Regions from separate parts of the Hydrogenophaga sp. SL48 genome, predicted to be linked through region 1. Evidence: predicted binding sites of a transcription regulator. Region 1 holds the regulator's gene; the other holds the start of a gene.
What was found. The regulator sigma-54, encoded in region 1, starts transcription at its own class of promoters, with help from an activator protein. The targets are predictions, from matches to a motif close to TGGCANGNAANCTGCTTT.
Positions count from the first base shown of each region.

Region 2: a site for sigma-54 is predicted at 2,034-2,051, ahead of glnA (type I glutamate--ammonia ligase). Genes of this name have one in related genera too.

Region 1 is NZ_CP063400.1:5,099,462-5,104,127, forward strand. Features, by position in the region: gene IM738_RS24275 (thiol:disulfide interchange protein DsbA/DsbL) at 1-1, shown strand, start outside; gene lptA (lipopolysaccharide transport periplasmic protein LptA) at 138-782, shown strand; gene lptB (LPS export ABC transporter ATP-binding protein) at 812-1,561, shown strand; gene rpoN (RNA polymerase factor sigma-54) at 1,674-3,317, shown strand; gene IM738_RS24295 (THUMP domain-containing class I SAM-dependent RNA methyltransferase) at 3,462-4,666, shown strand, end outside.
Region 2 is NZ_CP063400.1:888,896-893,561, reverse strand. Features, by position in the region: gene IM738_RS04300 (hypothetical protein) at 1-375, opposite strand, end outside; gene glnA (type I glutamate--ammonia ligase) at 568-1,983, opposite strand; gene IM738_RS04290 (competence/damage-inducible protein A) at 2,239-3,060, opposite strand; gene IM738_RS04285 (EI24 domain-containing protein) at 3,073-3,921, opposite strand; gene IM738_RS04280 (alpha/beta fold hydrolase) at 3,980-4,666, shown strand, end outside.

The DNA of each region.
Region 1 (4,666 bases):
AGCTTTTCGGTCCACGCGCACAAGGCCCGCTGTCTGCGGGCCTTGTGCTTTCAGGTGGGGAACAAACTCACGCCGAGGCAGCGAAACGTGTTTTGCACCGCTACAATGAATGCAAGATTTGTGCCCTCCCCAAAGCCATGCCCCAACACACCACGCCCCACCGTCCTTCTGCCTGGTTGTTTGTCGCGGTCCTCGCGCTGACGCTGTCCTCCGCTGCCCGGGCGGAAAAAGCCGACAAAGACAAACCCATGAACGTGGAGGCCGACGCCCTGCGCTACGAAGACACGCGCCAGACCAGCGTGTTCACGGGCAACGTCGTGCTGACCAAGGGCACCATCGTCATGCGCGGCGCCAAGATGGATGTGCGTCAGGATCCCCAGGGCAGCCAGTACGGTCTGCTGGTGGGCACCCCAGAGAAGCCCGGGTTCTTTCGCCAGAAGCGTGAGGGACTGGACGAGTGGATCGAAGGGGAGGGAGATCGCATCGAATACGACAGCAAGGCCGAAACCGTGCTGTTCACCGGACGGGCCGTGTTGCGGCGTTACCGTGGCACCCAGCTCAACGACGAAAGCGTGGGCAGCCAGATCCTCTACAACAGCCTGACCGAGGTGTTCACGGTCAAGGGTGGCGACACCAACCGAACCGCCGCCAACCCGACCGGCCGCGTGCGCGCCATGCTCACGCCGATTCCGGACGCACCGGCCGCCAATGTGCCCGCGCCTGTGCCCACCGATCCAGCCAAGCTGCGTCCCAGCAGCAAGATCACCGAGCCTCGCAAGTGACGGGGACCGTCTCCAGCCCACAGGGTGGGATGGCGTCGAACAGCCGCCTGGAAGTTCGGGGTCTCAAGAAGTCCTATGGCAGCCGCAAGGTGGTCAAGGACGTGTCGCTGTCGGTGGACAAGGGCGAGGTCGTGGGGCTGCTCGGCCCCAACGGCGCGGGGAAAACCACCTCGTTCTACATGATCGTGGGCCTGCTGCGCGCGGACGGCGGTGAGATTCTGCTCGACGGACGGCGCATCGAATCCCTGCCCATCCACCGCCGTGCCCGCCTCGGCCTGGGGTACCTGCCGCAAGAAGCGTCGATCTTCCGCAAACTCACGGTCGCGCAGAACGTGCGCGCCGTGCTGGAGCTGCAGCACGGGCCTGACGGCCAGCCGCTGCGTGAATCCGAGATCAACAGCCGGCTCGACGAACTGCTCAAGGACCTGCGGGTGGACCACCTGCGCGACTCGCCCGCGCCGTCCTTGTCGGGCGGCGAGCGCCGGCGCGTCGAGATCGCGCGTGCGCTGGCCACGCGGCCCCGCTTCATCCTGCTCGACGAACCCTTCGCCGGCATCGACCCGATCGCGGTGCTGGAGATCCAGCACATCATCGGTTTTCTGAAGGCGCGCGGCATCGGCGTGCTGATCACCGACCACAACGTGCGCGAAACGCTGGGCATCTGCGACCACGCGTTCATCATCAGCGACGGCCACGTGCTGGCCAGCGGCACGTCCGCCGAGATCGTCGAAAACGCCGAGGTGCGCCGCGTGTACCTCGGCGAAAACTTCCGCATGTGAGCATGACCCCCACGCTCCTCACTTCGTGTGGTTCGCTGCCCCCCAAGGGGGCTGATTCGCCTTGGGGCGGCCCGGCGGCGAATCGTTTTTCCGAGCAAGCGGGACAGGCCCTGTGAAACAAGGTCTGTCGCTGCGCGTCTCGCAGCACCTCGCACTCACCCCCCAGCTGCAGCAGTCGATCCGGCTGCTTCAGCTGTCCACGCTGGAGATGGCCCAGGAGGTCGAGCAGATGCTCGACGAAAACCCGTTCCTGGAACGCGGCGAAGAAACGGCCGAGCGCGAAGACTTTGGCCTGGCGCAGACCGATGCGCCGGTCAGCGTGGCCGAGCAGATCGCCGACGCGGCCTCGCCCGTGGATGAATTCCCGGTGGCTGCCACCGAGTTCGACAGCCGCGTGTCCAGCACCGACAGCGCGCCGTCCGAGAGCGCACCCGCCGACGATCTGGAAAGCCGGCTCGAAGGCGCCAGCCCGGTCGAAGAGAGCTGGGAAGGCGACGGCACCGTCGAAATGGCGCCCGATGACAGCGAGTGGGGCGGCGACGCCCCGGCGCGCAACAACAGCTCCTCCGGCGAAGACGACGAAACCGCCAGCGCGGCCGATCTGGCGCGTGTGCCCGTGAGCCTGCAGGACCACCTGCACGAGCAGGCGCGCTGCCTGCGCCTCTCCGACGAAGACCGCGCCGCCCTGTATTTCCTGATCGAGTCGCTCAACGACGACGGGTACCTCGAAGACCGCATGACCGACCTGGCGCGGGCCTGGTGGCAGCTGTCGGCCTCGCCCGTGTCCCACGCCGAGCCGGCGTTCGAGGTCATCGAGGCCATTGAGGGCCGCCTCAACACCGCGCTGCAATGGCTGCAGCAGATGGAGCCTGCCGGTGTCGGCGCGCGCGACCTGGGCGAATGCCTGCGCCTGCAGATCCTGGAGATGCGCAATTCGCCGGCCGCCCGCGCGGCGCTCGCCATCTGTGGCCAGCCGCTGGAGCTGATGGCCAAGCGCGATGTGAAGCGCCTTTGCGGCCTCTGCAGCCTGGACGACGAGACGGTGCGCTCGGGGCTGTCGCTGATTGCACGGCTGGAACCCAAGCCGGGCCGCCGCTTCGTGGACGTGGAGCGCAACGTGGTCGTGCCCGACGTGATCGTCACGCGCGCCGGTCGCGGCTTCAAGGTGTCGCTCAATGCCGAGGTCATGCCGCGCCTGCGCGTGCACGACGTCTACGCCAACGCCATGCGCGGCAACCGCGGGGGCCGTGACAACGGCGGCGAGGCCGGTCACGCTGCCATGCAGCAGCGCCTGCAGGAAGCGCGCTGGTTCATCAAGAACATCCAGCAGCGCTTCGACACCATCCTGCGCGTCTCCAGCGCCATCGTCGAGCGCCAGCGCAACTTCTTCATGCACGGCGAACTCGCCATGCGCCCGCTGGTGCTGCGCGAGATCGCCGACGAGCTGGGCCTGCACGAATCCACCATCAGCCGCGTGACCACCGCCAAGTACATGTCCACGCCGTTCGGCACCTACGAGCTGAAGTATTTCTTCGGCTCCAGCCTCGGCACCGAGACCGGTGGCAACGCGTCGAGCACCGCGGTGCGTGCGCTGCTCAAGCAGTTCATCGCGGCCGAAGAGGCGGCCAAGCCGCTCTCCGACAACCAGCTTTCCGACCTGCTCAAGGAGCAGGGCATCGAGTGCGCGCGCCGCACCGTGGCCAAGTACCGCGAAGCGCTGCGCATCGCGCCGGCGAATTTGCGCAAGGCGCTGTGAACACCCCCTGCGCCGCTTCGCGTCTCCCCCCTCAAGGGGGGCCGCACCCGCGGCTTGGCAAAGCCAGTTCCGTGGTGCGTGCTGGAAACGGGCGCGCGTGATCGCCACCTGCGGACGCACCCGCGCTCAACATCTGTACTTCCTGTGAACCAACTCAAACTCTTCCTCCCCTGCGCCGCCGGCGTCGAGGACATGCTGGCCGACGAGGTGCAGCGCATCACCAGCGAGCCGCTGGCCTTCAAGGCGCGTGGCGGTGTGGGCGTCAAGGCCTCGTGGCGCGATGCCATGCGCCTGAACCTGCACAGCCGACTCTCTCAACGGGTCTTGGTGCAGCTGTGGCACGGCGGCTACCGCAGCGAGCAGGACTTGTACAACGCGGCTGGCGAGATCGCCTGGGAAATCTGGTTCACGCCGAAGCAGACCATCAAGGTCGAGATCACGGCGCAGCACAGCCCGCTCACCAGCCTCAACTTCGCTGCACTGAAGATCAAGGACGCGATCTGCGACCGCTTCCGCGACAAACGCGGCGAACGCCCCAGCGTGGACACCACCTGGCCCGACGTGCGCATCTACGCCCACCTCACCACCGAAGAGCTCACGCTCTACATCGACACCTCGGGCGAGCCGCTGTTCAAGCGCGGCTGGCGCGAAGACAAGGGCGACGCGCCGCTGAAGGAAACCCTGGCCGCGGCCATGATCGCCGCCACCGGCTGGAACGGCGGCGCCGCCGACTCGCTGGACGCCATCACCCCGCTGTACGACCCATGCTGCGGCAGCGGCACGGTGGTGATCGAGGCCGCGCAGATCGCGCTCAACATCCCGCCGGGCATGTTGCGCCGCTTCGCGTTTGAAAAGATGCTGCCCTTCCAGCCCCACGTGTGGACCGCCATCCAGGACGAAGCCGAGCGCGGCATGCGCGACTGGCCCGAGGGCCACGCGCCCATCGTGTTCGGCAGCGACGTGTCGTTCCGCATGGTCGATTTCGCGCAGCGCAACGCCGAGCGCGCGGGCGTGGCCCAGGCGGTGGAGTTGCGCGGCGGCGACGCGCTGCAGCGCATGCCGCCCACGCAGACGCCGGGCCTGATGCTGCTCAACCCGCCGTATGGCGAGCGCATCGCCGCAGCCGGTGTGGCGGGTGAGAATGCGAGCGCCCGTGCCCAGCGCATGGAGCCGCGCGCCCCGCGCGTCTTCACCGCCGGCAAGGCCGCGCCCCCCGCACCCGGGCTGGGCCGCGAGAGCGCGCAGATGAGCGACGGCGGCGACGGCAGCGAGTTCTTCCAGCAGCTCGCCGCCCACTGGAAAAGCCACTACGCCGGCTGGAGCGCCTGGCTGCTCACGCCCGACCTCAA
Region 2 (4,666 bases), 1.2 Mb from region 1:
TTTTTCCGGCTGTCCATTGGCATAGGCCTTCTGTGATTGGACCAATCGATCCTCGGCTTTGCGCAGCTCCGCTTCGAGGATCTGGCGCGCGTCGCTGTCGCGCGAGCGCTGCTCGGCGGAATCGTTGCGGGGGGCGCTGCGCGGCGCAGCGGGTGCGGCACTGGTGCGTGGCGCTGTTGCAGCCTGCGGTGAGGTACCTTGCACAATGGTGATGTTGCCTCCCTCCATCACCTTGCATCCGCGGCTTTTGGCCACCACCGCGTTGTTGGTGTACTCGTTGCCGCATCGGTAGATGCGTTCCTGTGCCAGTACTGGCGACAGAAAAGCAGAAGTGATGGCAAGAGTGAGCCAGCGAATCGAGGCAGCGGGTGTCATGTTCAGCAACGCAGAGTCTCCATGCGCCAGTGGGCGCTTGACAGTTCACTTTCCAGTATGACCGAAAACATGCCTCACGGTTCCTGAAACCGAACGACCGGTGGCGAATGGCCGACCAGAAACGCGAAAAGGGACGGCTTTGGACCGTCCCTTTTGGCGATTCTCATCACCCGGTTGAACCGGGTCAGGGCATCACAGGCTGAAGTACATGTCGTACTCGACCGGGGCCACCTCGATGCGCCCACGGGTGACTTCGCCCATCTTCAGCTCGATGTAGGCGTCGAGCATGGAGTCGGTGAACACGCCGCCCTTGGTCAGGAACGCGCGGTCCTTGTCCAAGTGCTCCAGCGCCTGATCGAGGCTGTGGCACACGGTCGGCACCAACTTGTCTTCTTCCGGCGGCAGGTGGTACAGGTCCTTGGTGGCGGCTTCGCCCGGGTGGATCTTGTTTTCCACGCCGTCCAGACCGGCCATCAGCAGCGCGGCAAAACCCAGGTAGGGGTTCATCAGGGGATCGGGGAAGCGGGCTTCCACGCGACGGCCCTTGGGGTTCGGCACGTAAGGGATGCGGATCGAGGCCGAGCGGTTCTTGGCCGAGTAGGCCAGCTTCACCGGGGCTTCGAAGTGTGGCACCAGGCGCTTGTACGAGTTCGTGCCAGGGTTGGTGATGGCGTTCAGGGCACGGGCGTGCTTGATGATGCCGCCGATGTAGTACAGCGCGAACTCGCTCAGGCCGGCATAGCCGTCGCCAGCGAACAGGTTCTTGCCGTCTTTCCAGACCGACTGGTGCACGTGCATGCCGGAACCGTTGTCACCGGCGTAGGGCTTGGGCATGAAGGTCGCGGTCTTGCCGTAGGCATTGGCGACGTTGTGCACCACGTACTTCTGCAGGATGGTCCAGTCGGCGCGCTGCACCAGGGTGCTGAAGCGGGTGCCGATTTCGTTCTGGCCAGCGCCCGCCACTTCGTGGTGGAACACCTCGACCGGAATGCCCAGCGATTCGAGGATCAGGGCCATCTCGGCGCGCATGTCCTGCGTGCTGTCGACCGGGGGCACGGGGAAGTAGCCGCCCTTGACGGTGGGACGGTGGCCGCGGTTGCCGCCTTCGAGTTTGGCACCCTTGTTCCAGGGGGCTTCGTACTCTTCGATTTCGTAGAAGGTGTGGCCCGGAGCGGTGCTCCAGCGCACGCCATCGAACAGGAAGAACTCGGGTTCCGGTCCGAAGAAAGCCGTGTCGCCCAGGCCGGTGGACTTGAGGTAAGCCTCGGCGCGCTTGGCAATGGAACGGGGATCGCGGTCGTAGGCCTTGCCGTCGGCAGGCTCCAGCACGTCGCAAGTCAGGATCAGCGTGGTCTCTTCGTAGAACGGGTCGATGTTGGCCGTGTTCGGATCGGGGATCAGCTGCATGTCGGAGGCTTCGATGCCCTTCCAGCCAGCGATGGAGGAGCCGTCAAAGGCGTGACCCGAAACGAATTTGTCTTCATCGAAATGCGACACGGGCACGGTGGTGTGCTGCTGCGCACCGCGGGTATCGGTGAAACGGAAGTCAACGAACTTGACGTCGTTGTCCTTCACCATTTGCATTACGTCTGCGACGGTCTTTGCCATCAAAAGCTCCTGTAGCGGGTGGGTGGAAGTGAAAAAACCAACATGGGAGTTAAGCAGCTTTTGTGCCATCAGCAGACCGTCTGATCCGTCCGGCACCGCTGACTTGCACACTCGAACGGATTATGGCGCAGCGCCTTGACTGCTCAGGACCTGAACCGACCGGAAACGGTGCCGATGGCATGGAGCGCACGCCTTGGAATCGGCTTCGATGCACCAACAATGCGCAAACACATCGCACCTTGTTGGTGCAACCCTCTAACGCACCATTTCAGGGCCAAAATCGGCACCGAACCCTCGGAGTCCAGAGATCAACGCTTGAAACGCAGGAGCCACCTGTGCAGTTTCCCCCTTGACGCCCAGCTCGATGTGGCGCCCGTGCACCGGATGGTCAACGCTGGGCAGGCTGAACACCTTCACCGGGTATTCGCGCTCAATGCGCTCCATCAACGGCGTGAGCGCGGCTTCCATCGCGCCCATGACCACGACCGATCGCTCCTGCCACCCCCCTTGGCGGTGCCAGTGGGCGTAGGGGCCGTCCAGCAACGACTCGATCATGGGCCAGGCCATCACTGGAAAGCCTGGCACGAAATGCACCTTGCTGCCACCGGCCCCGATGCAACTGAAGCCCGGGATCTGGTTGTAAGGGTTCGGAATGATGCTGGCCCCCAACGGGAACACCCCCATGTTCAGGCGATGCACATTGTCGGAGCGAGCAGGGTCGTGAGCTTCGCCGCGCTCCGCGGCCAGATCGCGCATGCGCTGCTCGATCAGTTCACGCGCCTGCGGATGGAGCGCCAGCTCAACCCCCAGCGCCGCGGCGGCGCACTGGCGTGTGTGATCGTCTGGTGTGGCACCAATACCGCCACAGCAAAACACCACATCGGTCCCGTCAAACGCATCACGAAGGGCGGCCGTGATGCGGGGTCGGTCATCGCCGATGCACCGAGCCCAGGCCAGCGACAGCCCCCTGGCCTGCAGCAGCTCAATCACCTTCGGCAGGTGCTTGTCGGCGCGTTTGCCCGAGAGGATTTCGTCCCCGATGATGATCAATCCGAATTCAGGTGTCGTCGTGTCCATGGCACAAAAAGATCAAAAACCAGGTGGCATGCCTGGGGGAGACGAAGTCCCGTCAGCCTCCACCACCTGAGAGGCGCGAAGGCGCTGCAGGGCGGCCAGGGTGAAGTGGGCGAACCAGAGCGATGCAAAGGCAAAAACCAGCGTGTAGATCCAGATTGCCACCGGCACAAGCAAGGGTGCCAGTGCCACCAGCATCGCGCCCGAGGCCCAGAGCAGGCTGGGCGCCGCGCCGAGGTAACCACTGAGCACGCCCATCAACAACAACGTGCCGCGGTGCTGGCGAAGAATGGTCTTTCGCTCAGCGCTGGAGGCGTGCTGCGCCAGGGCGTCGAACGCAAACACGCGGTAGGTGAGCCAGCCCCAGATCAGCGGCGGCAAGATCAACACCAGGGGCGGGACCAGCCACAAAGGCATTGACATCACCAACGCCAGCAAGGCCACGATCGTAGAACCCAGCGACCAGAAAATGCTGGCCAGCAGCGACCCGCCGTGCTTGCGTTCCAACTGCGCAAAACGGCGTTGACCGACCAGCTCGATCATCGCGGGCGACATGAACAGCGCAACGAGCAGAAGACACAGCAGCACGATGACCGGCGTGGCCAGCACCAGCACCACCAGCGGCGCGAACACGGTACGCAAGGACCCCATGCCCACTCGCTCCAGCCAGCCGAGAAAGCTCTGCATCAGCTCGTAAGCCTCCAGCGTGGCCGCCACCGAAGCCACCGCGGTGTCCCAGAAGAAATAGCCCAGCCCGAATGACAGCGCCACCATCAGGACCAACGGCAGAAACGACAGGCCGATCACGCGCGGATGCATGCAATAAGCCACCGCGCGCCAGAAGGAATCGAACATCAGGGACATCTGACGAGAATACAGGCTTTCACTTCCAACCGACGCCACACGCCGGTCAGAACCCGCCATGGATCGCATAGACATACGCGGCGTCGAACTGGAGTTCGCCCACATTCCCGGACCGAAGGAACGGGCACCGCTGGTGTTCCTGCATGAAGGGCTGGGCAGTGTGTCGATGTGGACCCAGCGCGATCGCGACTGGCCTCGCGAACTGTGCGCAACCACCGGACGTGCAGGCTGGTTGTACTCGCGCCGGGGATATGGCCGTTCGGATCCCGTCGCTGACGTGCGCGGTGAGCCGCGGGGTGGCGCTTTCTGGCATGCAGGACGCCATGAGCCCGACTACATGCATCGGGAGGCTTGGCATGTGTTGCCCGAGTTGCTCCAGCGGCTGGACGTCAATCGACCTGTGCTCATCGGACACTCCGACGGCGCGAGCATTGCCCTGCTGCACGCGAGCCGGTGTCCCGTCGCAGCCTGCGTGGTCATGGCTCCGCATGTCTTTGTCGAGGACATCGCGGTCCAGGCGATTGACGAGGCCCGTCGGTTGTACGAAGCGGGTCCCGCGGAAAAAGGGTTGCGTCAACGCCTGGCGCGTCACCATGCCGACGTGGACAACGCCTTCTACCAATGGAACGATGTCTGGCTCAGCCCGGCGTTTCGCCGTTTCGACATCCGCGCAGACTGCAGCACCATCCAGGCCCCTTTGCTGGCAGTTCAGGGGCTGAACGACGAATACGGCAGCCTGCAACAA